One region of the Kitasatospora sp. NPDC058048 genome, then DNA from elsewhere that is predicted to be linked to it. Evidence: riboswitches for the same ligand, from Rfam matches in the RefSeq annotation. Region 1 holds a riboswitch; each other region holds the start of a gene.
What was found. A riboswitch is a leader RNA that binds a small molecule or an ion and turns the genes downstream of it on or off. The one in region 1 is predicted to bind cyclic di-AMP.

Region 1 (9,596 bases):
GGGTTGAGGCCGCGCTGCTGGAGCCAGGGCTCCGGGTCGACCGGGGCGCCGCCGCCGGGGCGGACCTCCATGTGCAGGTGCGGCCCGGTGACGTTGCCGGTCGCGCCGACCTTGCCGATCTGCTGGCCGGGGGCGACCTTGCCGGAGCCCTTGGTGATCGAGGAGAGGTGGCAGTACCAGATCTCGGTGCCGTCGGGCAGGGTCTCGACGATCCGGTAGCCGTACGAGCCGGCCCAGCCGGCCGAGGTGATGGTGCCCTGGCCGAGCGCGTAGACCGGGGTGCCGGTGTCGGCGGCGAAGTCCAGGCCGGTGTGCAGGTTGGCCCAGTAGCGGGCGCTCTGACCGTAGTGGGCGGAGAGCCGGTAGTCCTTCACCGGGAGGGTGAGGGCGGCGGCCTTGACCCGCTCGGCCTCCTCGGCGGCGCGCTTGGCCTCGGCCTCCTTGGCGACGGCCTTGGCCTCCGCCTCCTGCGCGGCCTGGAGCCGGGCGGTCTCCTCGGCGGCGGTGCGCTGGCTGTCGGCCTGGTGCTGGATGCGGGCGGCGAGCGCGAGTCCGGGGTCGGCGGAGAGGGCGACCGGGGTCTCGTCCGGGGCCTCGACGGCGGGGGCGGCGGCCGGGGTCGCCGAGGCGAAGCCGGTGGCGCCCAGGGTGGCGGCGACGGCGGTGACGCCGAGCAGTGGGGAGGCTCCGCGGGTCTGACGCGGCATCCGGTGGCGGTTGGTCTCGACCTCCGCGGGGAAGTCCTCCGGGCCGAAGGCCTCGGGGCCGTCCGTGCCGGGGTGGTCGAGGAGCTGGGTACCGGCTGCGAAGCCGGCCGGGTGTGCCGGGGTGTGCGTCGACGCCACGGAGGCGCGCTCCTTTCCTTCCTTCGCGCCTACCGGGTTAGCTGACGGGTTCGGAGCAGGAAGGTCTCCTACGGCTGGGCCGGAGCCCCGCCGATTCACCCCAAGGAACGTGGTTCCCCGGCTCCCTGACCTGCCCGGAGGCGGGTCGGCGGGATTAGGCGACGGCGCACGGTGCCGTCTGGGTACGGCGTTGACAACCGCGCTGCGTTATCAAACGTTAATCCTAGGAGGCTCTGATTCCAAGCCATCCGTTCGGAGCAGCCTAGGGCAAAGTGATCGGACGTCAACGAACGACACCGGCGAACACCTCCCTCGCGCACGGCCCCATCTGAGTACTCCTACTCATGTGCGCCCCGTCCGGGCGGCCACATCCTGGCGCCATGAGCACATCGATGCAGACCCGCACCACGGCCGCGTACCACATCCAGGCCGTCCTCTCCTTCGCCCTGTCGGGCGTCGCCCTCGCCGTCGGGATCGCCTACCTGCCGGTCGGCGGATGGACCAGGGCCTTCCTCGGGATCGGCCTCCTCTACACCGTCACCTCGGCGTTCACGCTGGCGAAGGTGATCCGGGACCGGCAGGAGTCCAACGAGATGGTCACCCGGGTGGACCAGGCCAGGCTGGAGAAGCTGCTCAGCGAGCACGACCCGTTCAAGGTGGAGGGAGTCTGATCGCCTCTTCCACCCCTTCCGCTCCTTCCGCTCCATCCCTCACCCGGCCGTTCGCTTGACAGCTAAGGCTATTAGCCTTAGCTTTATGGCTATCGGCCCGCACGCCGATGCCCCGCACCGGCGGCCCGAGGAGGACCCCCATGAACGGCACCATCACCCCGAGCACCCAGTACCTGACCGTTCCCGGCGGCCGGATCGCCTTCGACGACACCCGGCAGGGCGACGGCACCCCCGTCGTCCTGCTCCCGGGCATGCTCGACAGCCGGGCCGCCTACCGGCACCTGCGCCCGCTGCTCGTCGCCGCCGGCCACCGCGTCGTCACCGTGGACCTGCGGGGCTTCGGCGAGTCCTCCGTCGAGTGGGACGACTACGGCCCGGCCGCCATCGCCGGCGACGTCCTCGCCCTGCTCGACCACCTCGGCATCGAGCGCGCCGTCCTCGCCGGGAACTCCTACACCGGGGCGACCGTCGTCAGGGCCGCCGGGGACGCGCCCGAGCGGGTCGCCGGGATCGTCCTGCTCAACGCCTTCGTCGAGAACCCGCCGCCGGGCGCCCTGATGCGCGGCGCCATGGGCCTGATGGGCGCCGCCCTCGTCCACTGGCCGGCCTCCTGGGGCTTCTACCTGCGCCGGATGGCCTTCCCGGGTGCCAAGCCCGCCGACTTCGACGCGTACGTGGACGGACTGGTCGCCGCGCTGCGCACCCCGGGGCGGAAGACCGCCACCCGCGGGTACGTCCACGGCGACTCGGCGCCGGTCGGCTGGACGGCCGCGGTGCGGTGCCCGGCGCTGGTGGTCATGGGCAGCAAGGACCCCGACTTCCCGAAGCCGGAGCTCGTCGCCGACCGGCAGGCCGCCGCGCTCGGCGCGCGCAAGGTGATGATCGAGGGGTCCGGGCACTACCCGATGGCCGACAACCCGACGGCCACCGCCGACGCCCTGCTGCCGTTCCTCGCCGAGCTCGGCTGAGCCCCGCCCGTCCCCACCGCCCGCTCCTGCCCGAACCCGCCCGATCCACCCGACGTCATCCGTACGGAGAGCCCGAACCCATGCCCCGCGTAGGACTGACCCCCGACCAGGTCGTCGACCACGCCCTCGCCCTCATCGACGAGCAGGGCTCCGAGGCCCTCACGCTGGCCTCCGTCGCCGCCCGGGCGGGGGTCGCCACTCCCTCGCTGTACAAGCACGTCAGCGGCGGCCTCGCCGAACTGCGGCTGCTGATCGCCGTACGGGTCACCGGGGACCTGGCCGACCGGCTGGCCGAGGCGGCCGTCGGGCGCAGCGGGGACGATGCCGTCGCCGCCGTGCTGCGCGCCTACCACGCGTACGCCACCGCGCACCCGCACCGCTACAACGCCCTCCCCCAGGCCCCGCAGCCCGACGACGACCTGGCCCGCGCGGGCGCCCGGCTCGTCGGCGTGATCATCGCCGTCCTGCGGGAGTACGGCCTCGACGGTTCCGAGGCGATCCACGCCGCCCGCACCGTCCGCTCCCTCGCCCACGGCTTCGCCTCCCTCACCACCGCCGGCGGCTTCCGGCTGGCCGAGGACCTCGCCACCACCCACGACCGCCTCATCACCACCCTCACCACCGGCCTCCGCGCCTGGCCCGCGTAGGAGGCCGGCCCGCACGGACCGGAGGGCGGCACCGCCCGCGCGCGGACAGCCCGGCCGGACCGGCTTCCCGCGCCGGGCCGCGCCCGGACAGCCGCCGGCGCGGACGGCCACCTCTCCGGTGCCGGTGCCGGTGCCGATGCCGATGCCGGTGCCGGTGCGACGGCCCGGTCCCCGTTCACCTCTTGAGGAACCATTCACCGCTTGGGGAAATGGGGTATTAAGGGTCAGTGCCCCTGGAGCCCGCCGACAGTCCGACCGCGCGCAGTGCGATGCGCTGCGTGCGCCTGCTGCTCGGCTGCACCAGCGCCGCCGAGCTGCTCGGCACCGTACTGGCCGAGGGCCCGAGCTGGATCACCGGCGAGGGGTCCGCGCTGTACCTGCTGGACTCCACCGGGATGCTCCGGCTGACCGCCTCGCACGGGCTGCCGGACTGGGCGCACGAGCGCTACGGCGTGGTCGATCCGGCCGGGGAGCTGCCCGCCGCGATGGCCCTGCGGCTGCGCCGCCCGTACCTGCTCAGCCCCGAGCACACCAGCGTCGACTACCCGAACGCGAACGCCGGTCTGGGCACCGGGATGGTCGCCGTGATCGCCCTGCCGATGGTCGTGGACGAGCGGCCGATCGGGGTGCTCGCCCTCGCGCTGGCCCACCGGGGCACCGTCCCGCGCCGCGACCTGGACGTCCTGGAGACCGTCGCCGAGGCCTGCGCCCACCGGCTCTCGCACCTGCTGGACCACGCCGACGCCCATCTGCCGCACGGCACCCGCGCACCCTACGGCGTCCGGTTGCCCGAGGGTCCGCGGGCGGCGGACGGCCACCCGGCCGGGCCGGCCCACCCGCTGCTGTCGCTGGCGGTGCGGGCCGCCGGGCACGGCGCCTTCGAGCGCGACCTGGTCACCGGCGAGAGCTACTGGGACGCCGAGGCGTTCCGGGTGACCGGCCGCCCGGCCGCCCCGGACGGCGCCGCCCCCGAGCTGGACCGGCTGGTCCACCCGGAGGACCTGCCGGACGTGCAGGCCGCGCTCGCCGAGGCGCTGGCCACCGGGGGCCGCTACCGGATCGGCTACCGGGTGCTGCGGCCCGGCGGCCGGCCCGCCCGGGTCGAGGAGTCCGGCGAGGTGATGCTGGACGTGCACGGGCGGCCGGTGCGGATCGCCGGGCTGCTGGCCGAGGCCGGCTACCGGGAGCAGCCGCCGGCCGAGGAGCGGAACTCCCCGGCCGCCGCCCGGACGGCACTGCTGCTGACGCTCACCCGGGCGCTGTCCCGGGCGGTGACCGTCCGGGACGTCACCACGGCCGTCACCGACGTCGCCCGTCCGGCGCTCGGCGCCGCCGGCATCGTCCTGGACCTGGTGGACGCGGGCCGGCTGCTGCCCGTCTCGCACACCGTGTACGGGGGCCCGCGCCGCACCGAACTCACCCGGCTGGCGGACCTGTCCGAGGGCGTGATGCAGCGGTCGCTGGCCCGCTCCGCCCCGCTGTTCAGCGAACCCTCGGCGGCCCGTTCCCGGCGCGATCCGCTCGCCCCGGCCGCCTGGGCGGTGCTGCCGCTGGTCGCCTCCGGGCAGCAGGTGGGCTCCTGCCTGATCACCTTCGCCGCCGAGCGGGTGTTCAGCCGCGAGGACCGGACCCTGTACTCGGCCTTCGCCGGCATCCTGGCGCAGTCCCTGGAGCGGGCCCGGCTGTACGACACCCACCACCACCGGGCCTCCGAGCTGCAGCGGGCGATGCTCCCGCGCACCCTGCCCCGGCTGTCCGGGATCGCCACTGCCGCCCGCTACCTGCCGAGCACCGAGGGCATGCAGATCGGTGGCGACTGGTACGACCTGCTGCGTCTGCCGGAGGGCCGGATCGGGCTGGTGATCGGCGACGTCCAGGGCCACAACGCCGAGGCCACCGCGGTGATGGGCCAACTGCGCAGCGGGCTGCGGGCGTACGCGACGGACGGGCACGACCCGGCCGCCACCCTGACCCGCACCAGCCGGCTGCTGGCCGAGCTGGACACCGAGCTGTTCGCGACCTGCCTCTACCTGACCCTGGATCCGGCGGACGGCGCGCTGACCGCCGCCCGGGCCGGGCACCCGGCGCCGGTGCGGATCACCGCCGACGCCGCGGCCGTCGAGCTGGAGCTGCCGGGCGGGCCGCCGCTGGGGGTGGACCCGGAGCAGCCGTACCCGCTGGCGGTGGAGCGGCTGGCGGTCGGGGAGACGCTGCTGGCGTACACCGACGGGCTGGTCGAGGACCGCGAGGAGGACTACGACGAGTCGGTGCAGCGGATGCTCGGCGGGCTCGAACTGTGGGCGCGGCAGACGGGTCCGGGGCGGATCGGCCCGGCACCGGCGCTGGAGCGGCTGGCCGATCTGCTCACCCTGAACGTGACCGAGCGGCGGTCCCGGCCGGACGACGTGGCTCTGCTGCTCCTGCACCGGACGACGCCCCTTCCGTAACACCGTGCACACGGGCCCCACACATCGCGGAACGCGATCCGGCCGTCGGGCTCGATTCCGGCGTTCCCACCGGTGCCGGCCGGGCTGCTCCCCTGGCTCGTCAGGCGCAGGGATCGGGGTCGAACGAGTGCCGATTGGCGCCGAATTGACTCGATATTGACGAGATCCGGTCACTTGGCGAGATCCGTTCACACCTTCGTAGGATCATCACCCTAGAATTCGCGGCGTGACGATGACTCAGTGGTCCGTAACGGCAACCGGCGTACTCGCCGTCCTCGCCCTCGTGGCCACCGCGCGGTACCGCGCCGTGTCCGTCACCCAGCGCCGCCGCGCCGACCGGCTGCACGGCGAACTCGCCGCCCTCCAGGAGCAACTGGCCGCCGAACTCTCCCGCCGCGGCGAGGACCTCGCCGCCGTCCAGCAGGAGCAGGAACACACCGCCTCCACCCAGCGGGCCTTCCTCAGCGTCGCCCGCCGGATCCTGGTGATGGCCCACGACCAGCAGGCGCTGCTGGACGAGATGGAGCGCACCCACGACGACCCGGCCCTGCTGGAGGGCCTGCTCAAGGCCGACCACGCCGCCGCCCAACAGGCCCGGCTGGCCCAGACCCTGGCCGTGCTGTGCGGCGCGCGGGCCGGACGGCACTGGCCGGAACCGGTCCCCCTGGAGGACGTCGTCCGCGGCGCCCAGTCGCGCATCCTGCCGTTCCAGCGCGTGGTGGTGCGCAGCCGGACCGAGACCGCGGTGGTCGGCGCCGCCGCCGAGGCGCTGATCCACGCGATCGCCGAACTGCTGGACAACGCCACCCGCTACTCCCCGCCCAGCACCCAGGTGTTCGTCACCCTGATGCCGGTGCACAACGGCGCCGTCATCGAGATCGACGACGGCGGCGTCGGCATGCCGGAACAGGCCGTGGTCAAGGCCGCGGCCGCACTGGCCGGCGGCAGCACCCTGGAGGTCTCCCGGCTGGGCGAGGTCCCGCAACTGGGCCTGGCCGCGGTCGGCCGGCTCGCCGAGCAGTACGGCTTCCGGGTCACGCTCAGCTCGGCGCCCTCGCCGTACGGCGGCGTGCGCGTGGTCCTGCTGCTGCCCAACGCGCTGCTCACCGAGCCGCTGCCGCCCACCGTCCCCGGCCTCGGGCCGGACGACCGGGCGTTCAACCCCGGCCCCCGACCGGCCTCCCCCGTCGGTCACCCCCTGCTGGAGACCCCGCCGTCCGGCCGGCACGCCGCCACCGGCGACACCCCGCCCCCGCTGCCCCGCCGGAGCCACCGGCGCGGCCGCACGGGCCGCCCCGCCCAGCACGCCGCTCCCCCACCGCAGCCCGCGCCGCCCTACCGCTCGGCCCGGGACGCGCAGGCGTTCATGGCGATGTTCCAGGCCGGGACCGCCAGCGGCCGTACCGCCGCCCGGGCCCAGGCCCAGTCCGACCCTTCCCTTCCCGCTTCCCCCCGACTTCCCCAGCGCTCCGGAGAGTTCCATGACCACCACCCCTGATCTCGGCTGGCTGCTCGCCGACATCATCGCCGTCCCGCAGGTCCAGCACGCCGTCGTCGTCTCCAACGACGGCCTGGAGATCGGCCGCAGCGCCGGCATCGCCCGCGACGACGCCGAACGGCTCGCCGCCGCCTGCTCCGGACTGCAGTCGCTGGCCCGCGGCGTCGCGACGGGCTTCGGCGGGCCGGGCAGCGCCACCCGCCAGATCATCATCGAGTACGGCGGCGGCTACCTCTTCGTCGTCGCCGCCGGGGCCGGCGCGCACCTGGCCGTGGTGACCAGCGAGGCGGTCGACGCCGGCCTGGTCGCCTACCAGATGCAGGTCCTGGTCGAGCGGATCGGCACCCACCTCACCAGCCCGCCGCGCGTCGACCACGCGGCGGGGGGCCACCGGTGAGCGGCCCGGTCCGGCCGTACGTCATCACCGGTGGGCGCAGCCGCTCCACCCGGGCCGAGCTGGCCCTGGAGAGCCTGGTCAGCGCGTTACCCGACCCGCCGGACCTGCCCGAGCACCCGCTGCTGAACCGCGAGCACCGGCGCATCCTCGACCTCTGCCACAGCCTGCTGTCCATCGCCGAGGTGGCGGCCCACCTGGGGCTGCCGCTCGGCGTCGTCAAGGTGCTGGTCGGAGACCTGTGGGACCTCGGCGCCGTGCAGGTGCTCCCGCCCGTCCCGCAGGCCGAACGCCTGCCCGCAACCCTCCTGGAGGAGGTGCTCGTTGGCCTCCGCCAACTCCGCTGAAGCCGTCCCCGACGCCCCGGACGCAACCGACGCGGCCGGTGCCGCCGACGGACCGCAGTACCTGCCCTCCTCGGTGCAGGGCGCGGTCAAGATCCTGGTCACCGGTCCGTTCGGGGTGGGCAAGACCACCCTGGTCGGCTCGCTGAGCGAGATCACCCCGCTGCGCACCGAGGAGACCATGACCGCCGCCAGCGCGGGCATCGACGACCTCACCGGGCGCCCCGGCAAGACCACCACCACGGTGGCGCTGGACTTCGGCCGGATCACGCTCAACTCGCGGCTCGCGCTGTACCTGTTCGGCACGCCCGGGCAGCAGCGGTTCTGGCCGCTCTGGGACGACCTGTCGCGCGGCGCGCTCGGCGCCATCGCCATGGTCGACCTGCGCCGCCCGGACGAGAGCTTCGACGTGCTCGGCCGGCTGGAGGAGCAGCGCATCCCGTTCGCGGTCGCGGTCAACACCTTCCCGGACACCCCGGGTTACCCGGAGGAGGAACTGCGCTCGGCGCTGGACCTGCTGCCGGAGGTGCCGATCCTGCACTGCGACGCACGCGACCGCCGGCAGTCCTACGACCTGCTGATCGACTTCGTCGACCACCTGCACCGCAGCTCGATCCTGGAGCTCCAGGGATGACCACCCCCGAACCCCCCGGCGCCGCCGGGTGCCCGGTCGCCCACGGCACCGGCCTGCCCGGCGGACTGCCCGTGGGCGTCCCGCTGACGCCGCTGTACGGCCCGGCCGTCGCCGAGGACCCGCACGGCCTGTACGCCCGGCTGCGCGAGCGCTACGGGCCGGTCGCCCCCATCGAGCTGGAGCCCGGGGTCGAGGCCTGGCTCGTCCTCGGCTACGCCGAGCTGCTCGAACTCACCCGCAACGAGGCGCTGTTCTCCAAGGACTCGCGCCGCTGGCGGGTGCCCGCCGAGGGCCGGCTGGCGGCCGACTCCCGGCTGCTGCCGATGACCTCCTGGCGGCCCACCCTGCTCAACCTGGACGGCGCCGAGCACCAGCGGCTGCGCTGCGCCGTCTCGGACACCCTCGCCCAGATCGACCACCGCCAGCTGCGCGGCACCACCGAGGCCGCCGCCAACGGGCTGATCGACGGCTGGGGCCCGGACGGCACCGCCGACCTGGTCGCCCAGTACGCGCGCCGGCTGCCGCTGCTGGTCTTCACCCAGCTGCTCGGCCTGCCCGCCGACGCCGGCCCGCACCTCATCCGGCTGATCCACCACATCGCCGACAGCGGCGCCGAATCGGTGCGCGCCAACCAGGAGTTCCAGGCGGTCCTGGTCGACCTGGTGCGGCGCCGCCGGGCCACGCCCAGCGCCGACCTCACCTCCTGGCTGCTGGCCCACCCGGCCGCGCTGACCGACGAGGAGGCGGTGCACCACCTGGTGGTGATGATGGTCGCCGGGAACGAGACCACCATCTGCTGGACCGGGAACACCCTGCGGCTGCTGCTCACCGACCGGCGCTTCCGGGCCACCCTCACCGGCGGACGGCTGACCGTCTCCGACGCGCTGGAGGAGGTGCTCTGGCGCGACCCGCCGACGCAGAACTTCCCCGGCCGCTGGGCCACCGGCGACACCGTGCTCGGCGGCCAGTACATCAGCGCCGGCGACATGCTCGTCCTCGGCCTGGCCGCGGCCAACGCCGACCCGGCCGCGCAGGGCGTGTCCGCCGCCGCCCAGGGCTCGCTCGGCGGCAACCGGGCGCACCTGGCGTGGGGCGCGGGCCGGCACGTCTGCCCGGCCCAGCACCCGGCCAGGATCATCGTCGAGACC
Region 2 (9,596 bases), on a different contig from region 1:
GGAGAGCCCCGAGGGCACCCTGGCGTTCCGTCGCGGCGCCTTCGTCTGCACCGTGAACACCACCGGCGAACCGGTGCGGATCGCCGCCCCGGGCACGCTGCTGCTGGGCTCGGCCGACCTCGTGGTGGACGGCGGCGAGACGGTGCTCGCTCCGGACAGCACCGGCTGGTGGGCGGTCTGACGTGGTTGGAATAGGCTCTGGGACCGTGACTACGGCGCGACTCTCAGACATCGCGGCGCAGGCGGGGGTCAGCGAAGCCACCGTCTCCCGCGTGCTCAACGGCAAGGCGAACGTTTCCGCCGCTACCCGGCAGACCGTGCTGGCGGCGCTCGACGTGCTCGGGTACGAGCGGCCGACCCGTCTCCGCCAGCGCAGCGCCGGGCTGATCGGTCTGATCACGCCCGAGCTGAGCAACCCGATCTTCCCCGCGCTGGCCCAGGTGATCGAGCAGGTGCTCAGCCGGCACGGCTACACGCCGGTGCTGTGCACCCAGACCCCGGGCGGGTCCACCGAGGACGAACTGGTGGAGATGCTGGTGGACCGGGGCGTGGCGGGCATCGTCTTCGTCTCCGGGCTGCACGCCGACACCACCGCCGACCACGACCGCTACGCCCGGCTGGCCGGGCGCGGGGTGCCGTTCGTGCTGATCAACGGCTACAGCGAGAAGATCGACGCGCCGTTCATCTCGCCGGACGACCGGGCCGCGATGTGGATGGCCGTCCAGCACCTGGCCGAACTCGGGCACGAGCGGATCGGGCTGGCCGTCGGTCAGCGCCGGTACGTGCCGGTGCTGCGCAAGATCGAGGGCTTCACGGCCGCGCTGCGCGAGGTGCTCGGACTCTCCCGGGAGGAGGCCGACGACCTCGTCCACCACACGCTGTTCAGCGTGGAGGGCGGGCACGCGGCGGCCGGCGCGCTGCTCGACAAGGGCTGCACGGCGATCGTCTGCGGGAGCGACATGATGGCGCTCGGGGCGATCCGGGCGGTGCGGCAGCGCGGGCTGTCGGTGCCGCAGGACGTGTCGGTGGTCGGCTTCGACGACTCGCCGCTGATCGCCTTCACCGAGCCGCCGTTGACCACGATCCGCCAGCCGGTCGAGGCGATGGCCACGGCGGCGGTGGACGCGCTGCTGGAGGAGGTCGGCGGAAACGCGGCCCAGCGCGGCGAGTTCATGTTCCAGCCGGAGCTGGTGATGCGCGGGTCCACCGGGGCCTGCGCGCGCTGAACCCCGGCCGTCACGGCCGACGGAAGGGCCCCGGAGGGCGGTTGCTCTCCGGGGCCCTTCGGCGTGCGTGCGGTCGGCCGCCCCGGGCCGTCGGGCGGTCAGCCCTCCTGGGCGGTGGGGCGGTCGACGGTCGGTCGGTGCCCGTCGGCCGCCTCGCCGGTACGGGTCTCGGTACGGCGGCCGCGGGCCAGGTAGTCGCGCAGGACCAGTTCGACGGCGTCCTGCGGGTTCTTGGTGCCGGAGAGCAACATCGCGTCGATCGCGAGGTTCGCGTCGAGGGTGACGGTGACCTGGGCCATGTGACTCCTCCTCGGGTGCAGAGCAGCAGCATGCCCGTTGGGGCGGGGAATCACCACGGGGATTCGCCATGGGGATTCAGCACGGGGCTTCGCCGCAGGGATTCGCCACGAGGTACGGCCGGAGGCATGCCGGAACCCCCGGGGAGGAGCGACCAGACTCTCCCCGGGGGCGTGGGCGGTCAGCGTTCGGATAACAGCTGACAGATGATGAAATCTGTTATCTGTTATCCGTCAGCTGTTATCCGTCGTCCGTCGTCCGTCGGCTGTTCGCCGTTCTCAGACCCGGCCGGCGAAGTCCGGGGCCCAGTTGGCGATGCTCTGCTCGCGGACGCCCGAGCTCGGGTTGGCGGCCTCGACGTACTTGCCGTTGCCGACGTAGATCGCGACGTGGTAGACGCCGGAGTCCTTGCCGTTGTTGGACCAGAACAGCAGGTCGCCCGGCTGGAGGCTGTCCAGCGAGACGTGGGTGCTGGCGGCGGCCTGGTCGGCGGCGACGCGCGGGACGGAGACGCCCGCGGCGCGCAGCGCGGCCTGGGTCAGGCCGGAGCAGTCCCAGCCACCGTTGCCGGTGCCGCCGTAGACGTACGCCTGACCGACCTTCGACTCGGCGAAGGAGACCGCGGCGGCCATGCTGCCGGTGGCGGCCGGAGCCTGGGTCTGGGCCGGAGCCTGGGTCTGCGGAGCGGGCTTGGCAGCCGGCTTGGTGGACGGCTTGGCGGCCGGGGTCTGGGCCTGCGCGGTCGGCTGGGCGTTCACGGCACCGCCGTTCGCGGACTGGCCGGACTTCTGCGAGCGGTCGAACCAGGTGAAGTCCGAGCCGGACTTGCCGGTGGCGGACTGGCCGGCCTGGGCCTGGCCGTTGCCGCCGAAGGACAGCTGCTGGCCCGGGTAGATGCTGTCCGGACCCTCGGTCAGGGTGCCGCGGTTGAGCTCGTACAGCCGCTGCCAGCCGCCCTGCACCTTGTGCTGGTCGGCGATCGCGGACAGCCAGTCGCCCTCGACCACGGTGTAGTCGCCGTTCTGGGCCTGCTGCTGGCGCTTCTGGACCCAGTCGCTCCGGTTTCCGGAGGCGGCGGAGTCGGTGCCGGCCTGCGTGCCGTCCTGGGCGGGCGCGGCGGGCTTGGCGGCCGGGGCCTGGGTCTGCGGAGCGGGCTTGGCGGCCGGGGCGGCCGGCTTGGCGCTCTGGGCGGGCTGCGCGGGCTTGGCGGCGGTCGAGCCGGCGGTGGAGCCCGCCGAGGTGTCGACGGCGGCCGCGGCGCCGCCCTTGGTGAGGCCGGCCTGGACCGAGCACACCGGCCAGGCGCCGGGGCCCTGCGAGGCGAGGACCTTCTCGGCGACGGCGATCTGCTGGTCCTTGGTGGCCAGGTCGGCGCGCGCCGCGAAGGCGCTGCCGCCGAAGGCGGACCAGGTGCTGGAGGTGAACTGGAGGCCGCCGTAGAAGCCGTTGCCCGTGTTGATGCTCCAGTTGCCGCCGCTCTCGCACTGGGCGACCTTGTCCCAGGTGGCGACGGTGGCGGCGGAGGCGGTGCCGGAGGCGATGCAGGGGACGGTGAGGCCGACGCCCGCGACGCCGAGGGCGGCGATCACGCGATGGGTGCGGCTGGACAGACGAGTGCCGTTGGTGGGCAGCATGAAGACGCGGTCCTCTCCCACGCCTGCGAGGTGAGCTGTCGGATTCGGGCTGGAGTTGCCCGGCCGCGCTGTGGGCGCGGCTTCACCCCTAGCCCTGGACCGTTCCGGAGATCGGTCCGGGGCGACTTACCTGTGGGTCCCCCGCTCCTGCCGTGGTGCGATTTCGCGCTGCCAGGACATCCGACGGCAGGACTCGGCGTCGCGGATGAACCGGGTTCGTGTGGTCACGAACGGGGAGCACGTTAATCAGACTTAAGTTCAAACTGCAAACGGCTGTGATGCGCATCACGGTTTAGTGGGAACTGCCAAAATTGCCGCTCTTCATGATCGTAAATGATCGTTTTCAGGCAACCCTGTTGCGGAAGCCCACAACTGGCAGCGCTTCAGAAGTGGTGTGACGGCGCGTCGAATCGCGGGCCGGAGCGCCCCGGCGGATGCTGCGGCGGCAGTGATGCGAGCGCCCGCGACCGCGTTTCCTATTTCCTTTCAAATAGGCCAGAACGGACATTCCACTTCATTGCCGTCCGACTTCCGCGGGACGGCCGTGGGCGGGCGGAGCAAAACCGAAGGGCCCGGAACGCATGCCGTTCCGGGCCCTTCGGTGCGCGCGAACCGGCGCGCGGCGTCGACTACCGCCCTGCGGGCTCCTGGGAGGCCGCGTGGGCGCCGCGGACGCCCTCCAGGGCCCCCTCGGCCTCGGCGGCGGCCGCGGCCTCCGCCTCGGCCCGTGCCAGGTCCTCCGGGGACGGCGCGGGCAGCGCCGCCAGGTAGGTGGAGGCGATCAGCTGGCCGACCGACGGGTACGAGCCCAGCGGCGCGGCCGACGGGCAGCCGGTCTCCTCGGCGGCGGTGGCGAGCAGTTCGGAGTCCGCCTCCGGGCCGATCACCAGCGGGGCCAGCGCCGGGCGCTGCGAGCCGGTGTCCCTGAGGTGGTTGACGGCCGCGGCCACCGAGCCGGGCACGTCGAGCGCGGCGGCGACGACCGGCACGGCCAGTCGGGCGGCCAGCAGCACGCCGGTGATACCGGCCGCCGCGGCCGCGTCCTCGCCGCCGACGGTGGTCAGCACCACGCCGTCCGCGGCGGTCGCGATGGCGAACAGCCGGGCGCGGTCGGCCCGGGCCAGCCCGGCCTCGGACAGCCGGACGTGCACGGCCTCGGCCAGCAGCGGGTGCGGGCCCAGCGGGTCGGTGACGGGCGCGCCGTACTCGGCGGCGAGCGCGTGAAGCTCGGTCAGGAAGGTGTGCGGGCCGGGCACCAGCGGCACCAGGACGGGCGTGGGCAGCCCGGCCTCGGCCGCCATGGCCAGCAGCTCGGCCACGGTGCGGTCCTCGCCGCCCGCGCCCTCGCCGCCGTTGCCGGGCAGGTAGCCGACCGCGGTCCGGACGCCGTTCTGCTCGGTGCGGACGATCGAGAGCAACTCCTCGACGACCGAGCGGGACTCGGGCCCGGCGGTCGCGGGCACGGCGAGCACCAGGGCCGGGGCGCCGGCCGGGATCTCGGGGCGCTCGGGACGACGGTGGCGCCCCCGCGCACGGGAGCCTGGAGTACGGACGGGCAGTGGCGCGCCCGGGATGGCTGCGGTGCTCATGCCGGAGATCGTAGGACATCTGCCCGTCCGGCTTGCAGTCGGCTGCCGGGTGGGTTTCACGCGGCAGCGGTCCGGAGCCCGGTGCGTCTCCGGCGCCGGTCCGGGCACTTTGCCTACAATCCGGACATTCCGCTCCCAATCCCCGCGCGACCGCCGGTGGTTGCCTCGACGTGACCCGAGGGGGCCGACGTTGCACCTGGGGCGCGTGAGATGTCTCACAGCATGAGGATGGTTTGACGGAGGGTCACGGGGGTGCGACTCCCGGCATTCGAAGATCAACATTCAGCGGGGAGGCGCTCACGGCCGGTTATCGCGCGCCCGACGATTCATCGGCTATGTCCGTTTACGTACCGTCAGGAGAAGGGTCCGTGAAGAGTTCGCGGCTGCGGGCAAAAGGCCACGTGCACCTGCAACGTCCCGTGCTGATGCACGTGCACTGCAGCTATCATCGCGTCAAGTGAGGCGTTGTGCCGGACCGGTACGGGGCCGGTCCGTTCGTTTCGACGGTGCCGGGGGCGCCGCGCTGGACGACAACTCCGGAAGCTCTTCGGGAGATTTCTATGCACGACTCGCAGGACACGCACGGCTCGTACGACACCTACAACGGGATGGCCGCCGCCGATCTCCAGGGGGTGGTCTGGCAGAAGAGCCGGCACAGCAACTCCCAGGGCAACTGCGTCGAGTTCGCGGCCCTGCCCGGCGGCGATGTGGCGATGCGCAACTCGCGGTTCCCGGACGGCCCGGCCCTCATCTACACCCGGGCCGAGATCGCTGCCCTGCTGCTGGGGGCCAAGGACGGGGAGTTCGACCACCTGGCGGTCTGACCGACCGCCGTGCTCCATCATCGGGGGGCCGTCGTGGGTGCCGACACCACGACGGCCTTTGTCTTTGTCTCCTCCGGGGACCTCCTCGCCGGCGGTCTCCGCTCCGGAGGCGTCCGCACCGGACCGGAAGTCCTCGGCGGTGCCGGGTGGAAGGGCCCGGGGTGTGGTCCTCCCGGGGCTTCCGTCGACCGGCCGTGCGCCGCCCGGCGCAGGGGCCGTCCTGGGCGCGCGGCCCGCTCGGGTCGGGGGCCCGGCCGGGGCGCACGGCCCGTCCTAGGCCGAGCGCCGATGCCGTCCGCCGATCTCGACGGGGCCGTCGAGCGGTGAGCGGCCGCCGAGTCCGGGGTGCCCGTCCAGCGGGGAGCCGACGATCGTCTCCGCCTCGAACATCGCCCAGACCACCTTGCCGCTGCCCAGCGGGTGCCAGCCCCAGGAGCGGCTGAACGACTCCACCAGGTGCAGCCCGCGGCCGGATTCGGCGACGAAGTCGGCCTCCCGTGCGATCGGGCCGATGCTGCTCGGATCGCTCACCGCGCAGACCACCTGGGGTGCGCGGTGCACCAGGCTTATTCGGATCGGGAGCCGGCCCTCCGGGGTCGGCTGTATGGGAAAGTCGTACTCGCCCTGGGTGCCGCCCGACGGGTCGGGCCGTGCGCCGATCGCATGCCGGAGCGCGTTGGTCACGAGTTCCGAGGCCACCAGCGCGACGTCGTCGAACAGCTCCGTCAGGCCCCAGTGCTGGAGCGTGCTCCGAGCGAAGTCGCGCGCGGTTCTGACGGCTTCGAAGCGAGGAGCGAGCGTACAGGTGACCACAAGGGGGTCAACCGCCAAAGCCGTACCGGTGCTCATGAAGAGCTCCTCCCATAAGGGGGCGGACACGGCTGGACCCGCCGGGGTCATGCCGGTCACCTCCGACTCGCTCGGCCGCTCGGCCGCCCCCTCGACCAGGCGCACGCGCACTCGAACGCCCGATGACGCGGGGGACGTCGTCGGGTCGGTGCACGGAGTCGCGCGTGGGGTCGACACGGAGCCCGCGGGATTGCCAGGGATGTGCAGGTGCACGTGCACCATGGTGGTGTGCGCTCACTGCAGATGCAAGAGTCGATTCACGTGCAGTCGCACTATTGGCATATGCAAGCGCCGGATGCACGTGCATCCTGGTGTGTGGAGTGCGGAACTGATAGGAACATCCGTCAGTATCGGCACCGTGAGCGCTCAACTGATGGCAGACTGTGCGCTGTTTGCCCTAGGTGGAGGTTTCGACCGCATGACCACAGTTCAGCCGGGCGGCGGCTCGATGGTCCGCCGGATCCTCCTCGGCTCGCAGCTGCGCCGCCTGCGTGAGGCGCGCGGCATCACCCGCGAGGACGCGGGCTACGCGATCCGGGCCTCCGAGTCCAAGATCAGCCGCATGGAACTCGGCCGCGTCAGCTTCAAGGAGCGCGACGTCGCCGACCTGCTCAGTCTGTACGGCGTGGACGACGGCATCGAGCGGGAAGCCCTGCTCGGCCTCGTCCGCGAGGCCAACAAGTCCGGCTGGTGGCACAGCTTCAACGACGTGCTGCCGGGCTGGTTCCAGACCTACGTCGGCCTGGAGGAGGCCGCCCAGCTGATCCGCACCTACGAGGTGCAGTTCATCCCCGGGCTGCTCCAGTCCGAGGAGTACGCACGGGCGGTTTTCGGACAGAGTCGGCCGGTCATCAGCGAGGAGGAGGTCGAGCGACGGGTCAGCCTGCGGCTGCGCCGCCAGAAGCTGCTGGCCGAGGGCGCCAGCCCGCGCCTGTGGGCCGTCATCGACGAGGCGGCGCTGCGCCGGCCGGTCGGCGGGCCCAAGGTGATGCGCGGTCAGGTGCAGTACCTGATCGACGTCGCCGAGCAGGCCAACGTGGTGATCCAGGTCATGCCGTTCCGGTTCGGCGCGCACGCGGGCGAGTCCGGGGCGTTCACGATCCTGCGCTTCCCGGAGCAGGACCTCGCGGACGTGGTCTACCTGGAGCAGCTCACCAGCGCGCTCTACCTGGACAAGCGCGACGACGTCGACGCCTACATCCAGGTCATGGAGCGGCTCTGCGTGGACAGCCTCACGCCGGAACGCACGGTGGACCTGCTCGCCTCGATCCTGAAGGAACGCTGAGCCGCTGCCGTCCGGGGCCTGTGAGCTCCCTCCCTCGCGAGGCCCCCCGGCAGCCGGTCACCAGGCCGCCCACCCGCCGTCAGCCGCGGGCCGGCGGCCGTTCGCGTTCCGGCGGGGACTGCTGCGGCGGGCGGCCCAGTTCCCAGGCCAGGCCGTAGCGGCCGAAGAGGTCGGCGCGGATCAGCGCCAGCGGGCTCTCGGCGCCCGGCAGCAGCACCCCGATGCAGCCGCCCATCAGCGCGCTGCGCAGTACCGCGTGCTCGGCGACCGGGTCGGGCGCGCCCCAGTCCCGCAGCAGTCCCTGGAGGATGGCGCCGAGCTGCTGCTGCTCCGGGTCCTGGACGAAGGCGCCGTTGTCCGGGTCGAGGATCAGCGCCAGGTGCGAGCGCATCACCCGGGGGTGGTCCATCGCCAGGCCGAGCACGGTGTCGATCGCCCCGGCCAGCCGCGCGTCGGGGGAGGACCCGGGGGCCAGTTCCGCCAGCGTGGCGGCCAGTGACTGGTGCATCATCCGGTGCGTCGCGGACTGCATGAGCAGCCGTTTGCCGTCGAAGTAGTACGAGAGCAGTCCGCGGGCGAGACCGGCCCGCTCGGCGATGTCCGTGAGCGTGGTGCCCGCGTATCCGCACTGGTCGACCAGCTCGACGGTGGCCCGCATGATCCGCCGGCGGGAGCGTTGCCGCATCTCCTCATTGACCGAATCCCCGCGAGGTGCCATCGTGTCTGCTCCGAACGTTCGTTGGCTCCGGGCCAATATACTTGTGGAGCCGACAGCCGCACCGGGGTACCGTGCCCCGGCGGGCACTGCCCGGGCGGCCGCCACGAAGACGGCCGGCTCCACCGACACGGGGGTTTGGTGGAGCCGGCGCCATGGCCCGACGGCGCGCAGGCCGGTCACGGGGGGTCCGGTTACGGGCGGGGTCCGGTCACGGGGGTCCGGGGGTCAGCGCCCGGTCAGGACGTCGGCCCGGGCCGCGGTCGACCCGACCGGCGGCTCGTCACGATCCGGCACGGGTGCGGGAACCGCCTTGCGACGCCGGTCCACCAGGGCGCCCGCCGTCGCGACCACCAGGCCGACCACCGCGACCACCGTGACGAACAGCAGCGCCGGCCGGTAGCCGTCCAGCTGGGCCTGCGGGCTGTCGCCGCCCGCGCTGCCGGCCGTGATCATCGCGGTCGCCCCGGCGAGGACCACCGCGGTGCCGACCTGGATCGCGGTGTTCACCAGTCCCGAGGCCAGGCCCTGCTCCTCGTCGCTCACGCCGTCGGTGGCGGCGATGTTCACCGAGGGGAAGGCGAACGCGAAGCCCACACCGAGCAGCAGCATCGAGGGCAGCACCAGGCCCGGGTACGAGCTGTGCTCGTCCAGCCGCAGGAACAGGGCGAAGGCGGCGACCAGTGAGGCCAGGCCGATCGGCAGCAGCCGCCCGGTGCCGAAGCGGTCCACGATCGGGCCCATGAACGGCGCCGAGAGCGCGATGAGGGCCGCGGCGGGCAGCAGTCCGAGCGCCATCTCCAGGGCCGACCAGCCGAGCAGGTGCTGGAGGTAGAGGGTGACCACGAACTGGAACCCGCCGTACGCGCCGGTCATCGCGAAGGCGACCACGTTCGCGCGGGCGACCGAGCCGTTGCGGAAGATGCCGAGCCGTACCAGTGGGTGCGCGGTGCGGCTCTCCACCCGCAGGAAAGCGGCGGCCAGCACGGCGACGACCAGCAGTGAGCCGAGGGTGCGCGGGCTCAGCCAGCCGGCGCCCTGGGCCTCGGTCACGGTGAAGACCAGCAGCATGACGGTCGCCGTGCCGGTGATCGCGCCGAGGACGTCGTAGCCGCCCTGGGCGCGCTCCTCGACCGGGCGGGGGAGCAGCCGGACGGCGAAGAGCAGGGCGAGCAGC
Region 3 (9,596 bases), on a different contig from region 1:
CGAGGCGGCGATCGAGGGCGCGGTGGCGCAGATCCCCGAGGTCTGGCTGGTGGACGAGTTCGGCTTCGACTCGCCCGACGAGGTGCGCGCTGCGTACCGTGCCCAGCTGACCGAGCGACTGGCCGGTCCGCGCGACTGGCTGCCGGAGGTGCCCGCATGACCGAGCCCGCGCTGTCCGCGCTGCCGGCCACCGTCGAACTGCACGACTACGAGTACGCCGTGATCCGCGCGGTGCCGAGGGTCGAGCGCGGCGAGTGCGTCAACGTCGGGGTGCTGCTGTACTGCCGGCAGAGCTCGCACCTGGCGGCCCGTACCCATCTGGACCAGGCCCGGCTGCTGGCGCTGGACCCGGTGGCGGACGTCCAGGGCGTGCGGCGGGCGCTGCACGGGATCGAGGCGGTCTGCCACGGCGGGCCGCAGGCCGGTCCGGCGGCGGGGGACAGCCCCGGGCAGCGGTTCCGCTGGCTGACCGCGCCGCGCAGTGCGATCGTCCAGCCGGGGCCCGTGCACACCGGGCTGACCGCGGATCCGGAGGCGGAGCTGCGGCGGTTGTTCGACCAGTTGGTGCTCTGACACCGGGGGCCGGGGCGGTTCGTCGACGGTTGCCCTGGTCAAAGCTTGAGATACTGAAGCACCTGGCCGTACGCTGGCCCCATGGGTTCGACAGCGACGACGACCGTACCGACCAACGCCGAGTTGATGGAGGCGTTGGCCGCCGTCGGTGCCGCGTACTTCCAGGACTTCGCGGCGGCCGCCGCCCGGCACGGGCTCTCCTCCTCCCAGGCCAAGGCGCTGGGCGCGGTGCAGGAGCCGGTGCCGATGCGGGCGCTGGCCGGCCGGCTGGGCTGTGACGCGTCGAACGTCACCGGGATCGTGGACCGGCTGGAGTCGCTGGGTCTGGCCAACCGGGAGGCGGCGGCCGGTGACCGCCGGGTGAAGATCGTGGTGATCACGGCCGAGGGCCGGGAGATCCTCAACCGCATCCGCGGCGAGATGGCCCGGACCCACCAGGCCTTCGAGGCGATGGACGACGAGCAGCGGATCGCGCTGCACTCCATCTGCGCGCAGGTGCTGCCGGTACTGGCCGGCCGCACGGGCGGCGCGCAGTAGCGCGCGCAGAAGAGAACGCGCCGCCCGCGCGCCGTCCCGGTCAGAGCAGCCCGACGAGTTCCGGTGGCAGCGGCCGGTGGTGGAGCAGGGTGAGTGAGCGGGTGGTCCGGGTCAGGGCGACGTAGAGGTCGCGCGGGGCGAGTCCGGCCGGCTCGACGACGACCACCGCGTCGAACTCCAGCCCCTTGGTGTCCGCGACGGTGAGCGCGTCCAGCTCCGCCGCCAGGGTGTCCGGGGCGATCACGCCTAGGGTGCCCGGGCCGCCGGGCAGCCGGGTGAGCGCCGCGGCGAAGTCGCCGTCCGGGACGGGGACGGCGCGGGGCCGCTCGGTGCCCGGGCGGATGGACTCGGGCGGCCGGTGGTCGGGCAGGGCGGTGCGCAGCACGGCGGTGGCGAGGGCCATCACGGGCTCCGGCGTGCGGTAGTTGACGGTCAGCCGTTCCTCGCGCCAGCGGCCGGGCAGGTGCGGGTCGAGCATGTCGGCCCAACTGCGGGCGCCGGCGGGCGATCCGGTCTGGGCGAGGTCTCCCACGATGGTGAGCGAGCTGGTCGGGACGCGCCGCAGGACGGCGCGCCAGGCCATCGCGGACAGCTCCTGCGCCTCGTCCACGACGACGTGGCCGTACGCCCAGGTGCGGTCGGCGGCGGCGCGTTCGGCGGTGGAGCGGTACGGGCCGTTGTCACGGAAGCGCTCGGCGAGGGCGGCGGAGTCCAGCAGGGCGTCGTCGGTCTGCCCGGTGATGGTCAGCACGCCCTGGGCGAAGGCGAGTTCGTCCGAGGTGTCGTCGGTCGGGGTGTCGGTCGGGGCGGATTCCCTTGCCGTGCCGAGGAGTTCGGCGGCCTCGTCGAGCAGCGGGACGTCCTCGACCGTCCAGTCCGACCCGGGCGGGCGGAGCAGGGCGGATGCCTGGTCGGGGGCCGTTTCGGTGAGCAACTCCCGGTCGGTGAGAAGCCGTTCGAGCAGTTGCCGGGAGGTGAGCCGGGGCCAGAGCGGGTCGAGCGCGGCGCGGACGTCCGGCCGTTCCCACAGCTCGCGCGGGGCGTAGTGGGCCTCCTCGTCGTCGTACGGGCGGCCGAGGGCGAGTGCCTGGGCGATGGCGAGGGCGTCGAGCAGGGTGCTCAGGTAGAAGCCGCGGGCCCGGTTGTGCGGCAGCCGCAGGCCGCGGGCGGCGTCCCGGGCCTCGGCGCAGGCCCGGGCGGAGACCCGCAGCCCGTCGCCCAGGTCCAGGCCGTCGGCGGGGGCCGTCTGGTGGGCGGCCAGGGCGCGGCGGAGCACCCCGGCCATCCAGGGGCCGCCCTTGGCCAGGGCGGCGGCGGGCGCGTCGGTGCGGGTGGCGGTGACGCCGGGGAGGAGCTCGCCGACGGTGCGCAGCACCACCTCGGTCTCGCCGAGGGCGGGCAGCACCTGGTCGATGTACCGCAGGAAGCCGGGGTTGGGGCCGATCACCAGCACGCCCCGGCGCTCCAGTGCGGCGCGGTGGGTGAACAGCAGGTAGGCGGCGCGGTGCAGGGCGGCCAGCGTCTTGCCGGTGCCGGGGCCGCCCTGGACCACCAGGGCGCCGGGCAGCGGGGAGCGGATCACCCGGTCCTGCTCGGCCTGGATGGTGGCGACGGCGGTGCCCATCCGGCCGGTGCGCTCGCGGCCGAGGGCGGCGAGCAGTGCGGCCTCGCCGACCAGGCCGCGCCGGCCGGACTCGTCCAGCCCGGCGAGGTCGAGCGCCTCGTCGTCCAGCCCGGTGAGGGTGCGGCCCCGGGTGTGCAGGTGACGGCGGCGCACGACCGGGCCCGGACGGGCGGGGGTCGCGGTGTAGAAGGGGCGGGCGGCCGGGGTGCGCCAGTCGAGCAGCAGCGGTTCGTACGCGTCGTCGGTCAGGCCGGTGCGGCCGATGTAGTGGACGGTGCCGTCGCGCTCGTCGAGGCGGCCGAAGCACAGGCCGCGTTCGACCGCGTCCAGCCGGGCCGCGTGGCGGGCGGCCTCGTGGGCGCGCACCTCGCGTTCCAGCCGGGCCTGGTGGGTGCCGCCGGGGGCGGCTCCGTCGTGGGCGCCGTCGGCGGTGCGGCGGGCCCGTTCGCGCACCGTGTCGAGCCGGGAGTAGAGCCGGGTGAGGCGGGCCTGCTCGGTGCGCAGGGCCGTGGCGAGGGCGTCGCCGGGGTCTCCCGCGGCCGCTGGATGTTCGCTCATCGGTGTGGTATCCTTGCGGTGAGAAGGTTCTGGTGCGCCATCTGAAAGGCGCTCAATTGACCCAGCCTACCCCAGCCGCCGACGTTCGGCGTGACCTCGGCTGTTACTCTTGCGAAGCGTGAGCGCGAAGCCCCAGATCCCCAATGTCCTGGCCTCCCGGTACGCCTCGGCGACCCTGGCCCAGCTGTGGTCCCCCGAGCACAAGGTGGTCCTCGAGCGCCACCTGTGGCTCGCCGTCCTGAAGGCCCAGCAGGACCTCGGCGTCGAGGTGCCGGCCACCGCCGTCGCCGACTACGAGCGGGTGATCGACCAGGTCGACCTCGGCTCGATCGCCGCCCGTGAGCGGGTCACCCGCCACGACGTCAAGGCCCGGATCGAGGAGTTCAGCGACCTCGCCGGGCACGAGCAGATCCACAAGGGAATGACCTCCCGGGACCTGACCGAGAACGTCGAGCAGCTCCAGATCCGCCAGTCCCTGGAGCACGTGCGCGACCGCACGGTGGCCGTCCTGGTGCGTCTGGCCAAGCTGTCCGCCCAGCACTCCGAGCTGGTCATGGCCGGCCGCTCGCACAACGTGGCCGCGCAGGCCACCACCCTGGGCAAGCGGTTCGCGTCGATCACCGACGAGCTGCTGGTCGCCTTCCGTCGCCTGGAGGAGCTGATCGCCCGCTACCCGCTGCGCGGGATCAAGGGCCCGGTCGGCACCGCCCAGGACATGCTGGACCTGCTCGGCGGCGACACCGACAAGCTGGCCGAGCTGGAGCGCCGGGTCGCCGGGCACCTCGGCTTCGAGAACGTGCTGACCAGCGTCGGCCAGGTCTACCCGCGCTCGCTGGACTTCGAGGTGCTCACCGCCCTCGTCCAGCTGGCCGCCGCGCCGTCCAGCCTGGCCAAGACCATCCGCCTGATGGCCGGCCACGAGCTGGTCACGGAGGGCTTCAAGGAGGGCCAGGTCGGCTCCTCCGCGATGCCGCACAAGATGAACACCCGCTCCTGCGAGCGCGTCAACGGCCTGGCCGTCATCCTGCGCGGCTACGCCTCGATGACCGGCGAGCTGGCCGGCGACCAGTGGAACGAGGGCGACGTCTCCTGCTCGGTGGTGCGCCGGGTCGCGCTGCCGGACGCGTTCTTCGCCTTCGACGGCCTGCTGGAGACCTTCCTGACCGTCCTCGACGAGTTCGGCGCCTTCCCCGCCGTGATCGAGGCCGAGCTGGACCGCTACCTGCCGTTCCTCGCCACCACGAAGGTGCTGATGGGCGCGGTGCGCGCGGGCGTCGGCCGGGAGACCGGGCACGAGGTCATCAAGGAGCACGCCGTCGCCTCCGCGCTGGCGATGCGCGCGGGCGCCCGGGAGAACGAGCTGCTGGACCGGCTGGCCGCCGACGAGCGGATCCCGCTGGACCGGGCCGCGCTGGACGCGCTGCTGGCCGACCGGCTGTCCTTCACCGGCGCGGCCGGTGCCCAGGTCGCCGAGGTCGTCCGCCAGGTGGAGGCCGTCGCGGCCGCCTACCCGGAGGCCGCCAAGTACGCGCCGGCCGACATCCTCTGACGTTCGGTCAGTTCAGAGCCGAGGGCCCTGCCGCCGGACCGGTGGCGGGGCCCTCGCGCGTCGTGGGGACGTGGCCGGGGTCGAGCGGCGGGGCGGTCGGTCCGCACGGCCAGTCGCAGTTCGGCTCGGCCACCGGCTGCTCCTCGGGGGCGAGCACATTGCCGCGTACGGTCGCGGCGGCGATCAGCCCGCCGGCCACCAGGAGGCCCGCGCAGATCAGCATCGCGGTGTGGAAGGCGGAGTCGACCGCGGAGGGCACCCGGTAGGCGTCGCCGCTCAGCCCGGCCAGCGCCGGCAGGGCGGCCACCGCGAGCAGGCCGGCCGCGCGGGCGGCGGCGTTGTTGACCCCGCTGGCGATGCCGGCGTGCCGGACCTCGACGGCGGCCAGCACGGTCGCCGTCAGCGGCGCGACCAGCAGCGTCATCCCGCAGCCCATCACCGTGACGGCGGGCAGCACGTCCACCCAGTACGAGGCGTCGGGGCCGATGCGCAGCATCAGCAGCACCCCGGCGGCGCACAGCAGGGGGCCGACGGTCAGCGGGACGCGCGGGCCGATCCGTTTGCCGAGGCGCCCGGCGCGCGCGGACAGTGCCAGCATCAGCACGGTGATCGGCACCAGGGCGAAGCCCGAGACCAGCGGCGAGAACCCGGACACGATCTGGAGCTGCACCACCAGCAGGAAGAAGACGCCGCTGAACGCCGCGTACACGCACAGGGTGACCAGGTTCACCGCGGTGAACAGCCGTGAGGAGAACAGCCCGAGCGGCAGCATCGGTTCGGGCGCGCGGCGTTCGACGGCCACGAAGGCGACGCCGAGCACCACCCCGATCACCCCGCTGACCCAGACCGCCGGGGACAGGCCCTCGCCGGCCGCGGTCAGCGCGTAGGTGATCGCGCCGAGCGCGAGGGCGGCGAGCACGGCGCCGAGCACGTCGAAGCGGCCGGTGGCGGCCTCGTCCCGGGTCTCCGGCACCGACCGGGTGGTCACCGCGATCACGGCGGCGGCGAGCGGCAGGTTCAACAGGAAGATCCAGCGCCAGCCGGGGCCGTCCACCAGCCAGCCGCCGAGGAAGGGGCCGATCGCGGCCGACACCCCGCCGAGGCCGGACCAGAGCCCGACCGCGGCCGAGCGGTCGTCGGGGTGGAAGACGGCCTGGAGCATGGCGAGCGAGCCGGGGGTGAGCAGCGCCCCGCCGATGCCCTGGACGGCGCGGGCGGCGATCAGCACGTGGATGTTCGGCGCCGCGGCGCAGGCCGCGGAGGCGATGGCGAACCAGACCACGCCGATCAGGAAGACCTTGCGCCGCCCGTACCGGTCGCCGAGCGCGCCGCCGAGCAGGATCAGGCCCGCCAGGGTGAGCAGATAGGCGTTCAGGGTCCATTGCAGGGACGCCAGGGAGGCGCCGAGGTCGGCGCCGATCCGGGGCAGGGCGACGTTCACCACGGTGCCGTCGAGCATCGCCATGCTGGAGCCGAGCACGGTCGCCAGTAGTACCCAGCGACCCTGCGCGGTGCCCAGGCGCAGGGTGCCGGCCTCGGAGGTGGCCACGGGCGAATCCTGCGCTGCCGGGGCGCACGTGACAAGGGTCACCGGTGGGTGTGTTGACGGTCGGCGGTGCGTGAACGGGTGGCTGCGGTCCGTCGCCGATCTCGGCGCAGGGTCGTGGATCAGTGGCGGGGGGTGAATGGGTTGTGTACGCACCGTGGGGTCCGGTCTGCGGAGGGTCACCGGAACGGGGGAGATGGTTGCCCTTTCAAAGATCGACATTGCTTCACCCGAACGGATGGGTTTTAGTTCAGCGACCGCCCGGCCAGTCCGGACGGATCCCCCGGGTGGAACGCCGAGTCCTGCCGCTGCCCGGTGGTTCGAAACGAACTCTGTACGGCAGGAGCGGGGGACCCACAGGTAAGTCGCCGGACCGGAGTTCGCGCCTCAGGGCGCGGGCGTCCAGGACCGGCTAGGGGTGAAGCCGCGCATGCGGCCGGGCAACTCCAGCCCGAACCCGACAGCTCACCTCGCAGGCGTCGGAGAGGAAAATTCCATGCCTGCTCAGGCTCGTCGTATCGCCCTGCCCCGCGCCGCCCGTATCGGCATCGCGACCGCCGTCACCGGTGTCTCCTTCGCCCTCCCGCTCGTCACCGCGGTGAGCGCCCAGGCCCACACCGTTCCGGCCGCCCCGGCCGCGCAGGCCCCCGCCTCCACGGACGCCAAGTCGGCCGCGCCGGCCGCTGCCCCGGCCGCCCCGGCCGCGCAGGAGAGCTACCGCGTCGTCAGCGGCGACACCCTGTCCAAGATCGCCGACGCCAAGAACGTCGAGGGCGGCTGGCACGCGCTGTACGAGCAGAACCGCTCGGTCGTCGGCGCCAACCCGAACCTGATCTTCCCGGGCCAGCAGCTCGCGCTGTCGGGCCACGCCGCCGCGCCGGCCGCCGACGCCGCCCCGGCCCAGCCGGCCGCCCCGGCGAAGCCCGCCCAGCCGGCCGCTCCGGCGACCCAGGCCGCCAAGCCGCAGGCCCAGGTCCAGGTGAAGACCGAGGCCGCCAAGCCCTCCGCCCAGCTCCAGACCCAGCTGCAGGTCGCCGCTCCGGCCCCGGTCGTGACCGCCACTCCGGTCGCCGCCGCCACCTCCGGCTTCGTCGCCCCGCTGGCCAACGCGAAGCTCGGCACCGCCTACGGCGTGGCCGGCTCGATGTGGGCCTCCGGCCACCACACCGGCCAGGACTTCGTCGCCTCCACCGGCACCCCGCTGCGCGCCGTCGCCAACGGCGTCGTGGTCAAGGCCGGCAACGGCGGCGCCTACGGCAACGAGGTCGAGATCAAGCTCGCCGACGGCCACTACGCCGAGTACGCGCACCTCTCCTCGATCGGCGTGAGGATCGGTCAGACCGTCACCGTCGGCCAGCAGATCGGCCTCTCCGGCGCCACCGGCAACGTGACCGGCCCGCACCTGCACTTCGAGATCCGCAACGGCTCGGAGTACGGCTCGGACATCAACCCGGTCGCCTACCTGCGCGCGCACGGCGTCGCGCTCTGACCCGGGGCCGCTGAGCCCCGAGGGTTTCTGAACCACCGCTGCTGCGGGGCGAATCGATCCTCCGGGATGGTCATGTCGGGTGACCGCTCGACCGGGTGATCGCCGCACGGCGGACATGGGCGCGGGACACGCCCAGGCCGGCCCGGCCGCACGAGGACCTCCTCGTACGGCCGGGCCGGCCGCTGCCGTTCCGGACCCGCCCGGTCGTGCCCGGTCGTGCCCCGCCCGTCCGGCGGTTCCGGGGCGCCGTTCGACCGGTCGAACGCGGCGTCAACCCGACCGCTCCGGCGGGCCGTCGGCCCGCTCGCGGGGCCGCTCCGGCGCGCCATGCTGTCGGACGGTCAGCGTCCGGCCGGTCCGGCGGTCGGGCGGGTCCGGGAGGCGAGGAGGCCGGATGGCGGTCCGGAGCGGGGACGTGGCGGGGGAGAGGGCCGGGCGGGAGCGGCCGGGGACGGGCGGCGTCGACCGGCTGAAGGCGGACTCGGTCGGCCTGGTCGGCGTGGTGTTCATGGCACTCGCCACCGCGGCCCCGATCACCGCGATGACGGGCAACCTGCCGATCATCGTCGGGCAGGGCAACGGCGCCGGCGCGCCCGCCGCGTACATCGTGGCGACCGTGGTGCTGACGGTGTTCTCGGTCGGCTACGTGGCGATGGCCCGGCACATCACCGCGGCCGGCGCGTTCTACGGCTACGTCTCGCACGGGCTGGGCCGGGTGGTCGGGATGGCCTCGGGGCTGCTCGCGGTGCTGGCGTACGTCGTCACCGAGGCCTCGGCCCTCGGCTTCTTCGCCTACTCGCTGCGCGGACTGGTCCGTTCGCAGCTGGGGGTGGACCTGGGCTGGGGTTGGTACGCGCTGTTCGGGGCGACGGTGATCGGGGTGACGGCCTGGTTCGACCTGCACCTGACGGCCAAGGTGCTCGGGGTGGCGCTGGTGCTGGAGATCGGGGTGCTGGGGGCGGTCTCGTTCGCGGTGCTGTTCTCCGGCGGCGGCCCGGACGGGATCGTGGTCGAGGCCGTGAACCCGCTGAACGCGCTGAGGGGGGTGGGGAGTTCGGGCGCGGCGGCGGCCGGGCTCGGCCTGTTCTTCGCGTTCTGGTCCTGGGTGGGATTCGAGTCCACCGCGATGTACGGCGAGGAGTCCCGCGACCCCAAGCGGGTGGTGCCGCGGGCGACCCTGGTGTCGGTGATCGGTGTCGGACTGCTCTACGTCTTCGTGTCCTGGATGATCGTGTCCGGCAACGGGGTCGGGCACGCGGTCGCGGTGGCGAGCGGCGCCGTGCCGGGCAAGGACGGCAACAGCCTGTTCTTCGACCCGCTCGGCGCGCACCTGGGGGCCTGGGCGGTGAAGGTGTTCCAATGGCTGGTCGTCACCGGCTCGTTCGCCTGCGCGATGGCCTTCCACCAGTGCGCGGCCCGGTACCTGTACGCGATCGGCCGGGAGGGGCTGCTGCACCCGGCGCTCGGCCGCACCCATGCGCGGCACGGTTCGCCGCACGTCGCCTCGGTGGTGCAGTCGGTGATCGCGGTGGGGCTGGTGGCGGGGTTCCTGGCGGCCGGGATGGACCCGTACGCGCACCTGTACACGCTGCTGGCGCTGCTCGGGACGATGGCGATCCTGGTCGTGCAGACGCTCTGCTCCTTCGCCGTGGTCGGGTACTTCCACGTGCGGGGGCGGCACCCGGAGACCGCGCACTGGTTCCGGACGCTGGTCGCACCG

Region 2: it holds a riboswitch for cyclic di-AMP, as region 1 does, so the genes downstream of both, ACFVVA_RS03715 (transglycosylase family protein) here and ACFVVA_RS30350 (M23 family metallopeptidase) in region 1, are expected to answer to the same signal.
Region 3: it holds a riboswitch for cyclic di-AMP, as region 1 does, so the genes downstream of both, ACFVVA_RS11605 (peptidoglycan DD-metalloendopeptidase family protein) here and ACFVVA_RS30350 (M23 family metallopeptidase) in region 1, are expected to answer to the same signal.

The regions. Positions count from the first base shown of each region.
Region 1 is NZ_JBHVRT010000034.1:99,226-108,821, reverse strand. It holds gene ACFVVA_RS30350 (M23 family metallopeptidase) at 1-845, opposite strand, end outside; cyclic di-AMP (ydaO/yuaA leader) riboswitch at 858-1,016, opposite strand; gene ACFVVA_RS30345 (YiaA/YiaB family inner membrane protein) at 1,226-1,516, shown strand; gene ACFVVA_RS30340 (alpha/beta fold hydrolase) at 1,657-2,484, shown strand; gene ACFVVA_RS30335 (TetR/AcrR family transcriptional regulator) at 2,565-3,131, shown strand; gene ACFVVA_RS30330 (SpoIIE family protein phosphatase) at 3,359-5,578, shown strand; gene ACFVVA_RS30325 (sensor histidine kinase) at 5,811-7,076, shown strand; gene ACFVVA_RS30320 (roadblock/LC7 domain-containing protein) at 7,060-7,473, shown strand; gene ACFVVA_RS30315 (DUF742 domain-containing protein) at 7,470-7,817, shown strand; gene ACFVVA_RS30310 (ATP/GTP-binding protein) at 7,795-8,448, shown strand; gene ACFVVA_RS30305 (cytochrome P450) at 8,445-9,596, shown strand, end outside.
Region 2 is NZ_JBHVRT010000002.1:382,716-392,311, forward strand. It holds gene ACFVVA_RS03700 (glycoside hydrolase family 13 protein) at 1-181, shown strand, start outside; gene ACFVVA_RS03705 (LacI family DNA-binding transcriptional regulator) at 207-1,226, shown strand; gene ACFVVA_RS03710 (hypothetical protein) at 1,325-1,525, opposite strand; gene ACFVVA_RS03715 (transglycosylase family protein) at 1,802-3,178, opposite strand; cyclic di-AMP (ydaO/yuaA leader) riboswitch at 3,165-3,335, opposite strand; gene ACFVVA_RS03720 (hypothetical protein) at 3,787-4,746, opposite strand; gene ACFVVA_RS03725 (DUF397 domain-containing protein) at 5,307-5,570, shown strand; gene ACFVVA_RS03730 (ATP-binding protein) at 5,844-6,419, opposite strand; gene ACFVVA_RS03735 (helix-turn-helix domain-containing protein) at 6,838-7,704, shown strand; gene ACFVVA_RS03740 (TetR/AcrR family transcriptional regulator) at 7,784-8,389, opposite strand; gene ACFVVA_RS03745 (MFS transporter) at 8,648-9,596, opposite strand, start outside.
Region 3 is NZ_JBHVRT010000008.1:248,047-257,642, reverse strand. It holds gene ACFVVA_RS11635 (HipA family kinase) at 1-160, shown strand, start outside; gene ACFVVA_RS11630 (DUF3037 domain-containing protein) at 157-573, shown strand; gene ACFVVA_RS11625 (MarR family transcriptional regulator) at 655-1,110, shown strand; gene ACFVVA_RS11620 (HelD family protein) at 1,151-3,292, opposite strand; gene purB (adenylosuccinate lyase) at 3,402-4,841, shown strand; gene ACFVVA_RS11610 (MFS transporter) at 4,849-6,390, opposite strand; cyclic di-AMP (ydaO/yuaA leader) riboswitch at 6,681-6,881, shown strand; gene ACFVVA_RS11605 (peptidoglycan DD-metalloendopeptidase family protein) at 6,884-7,876, shown strand; gene ACFVVA_RS11600 (APC family permease) at 8,271-9,596, shown strand, end outside.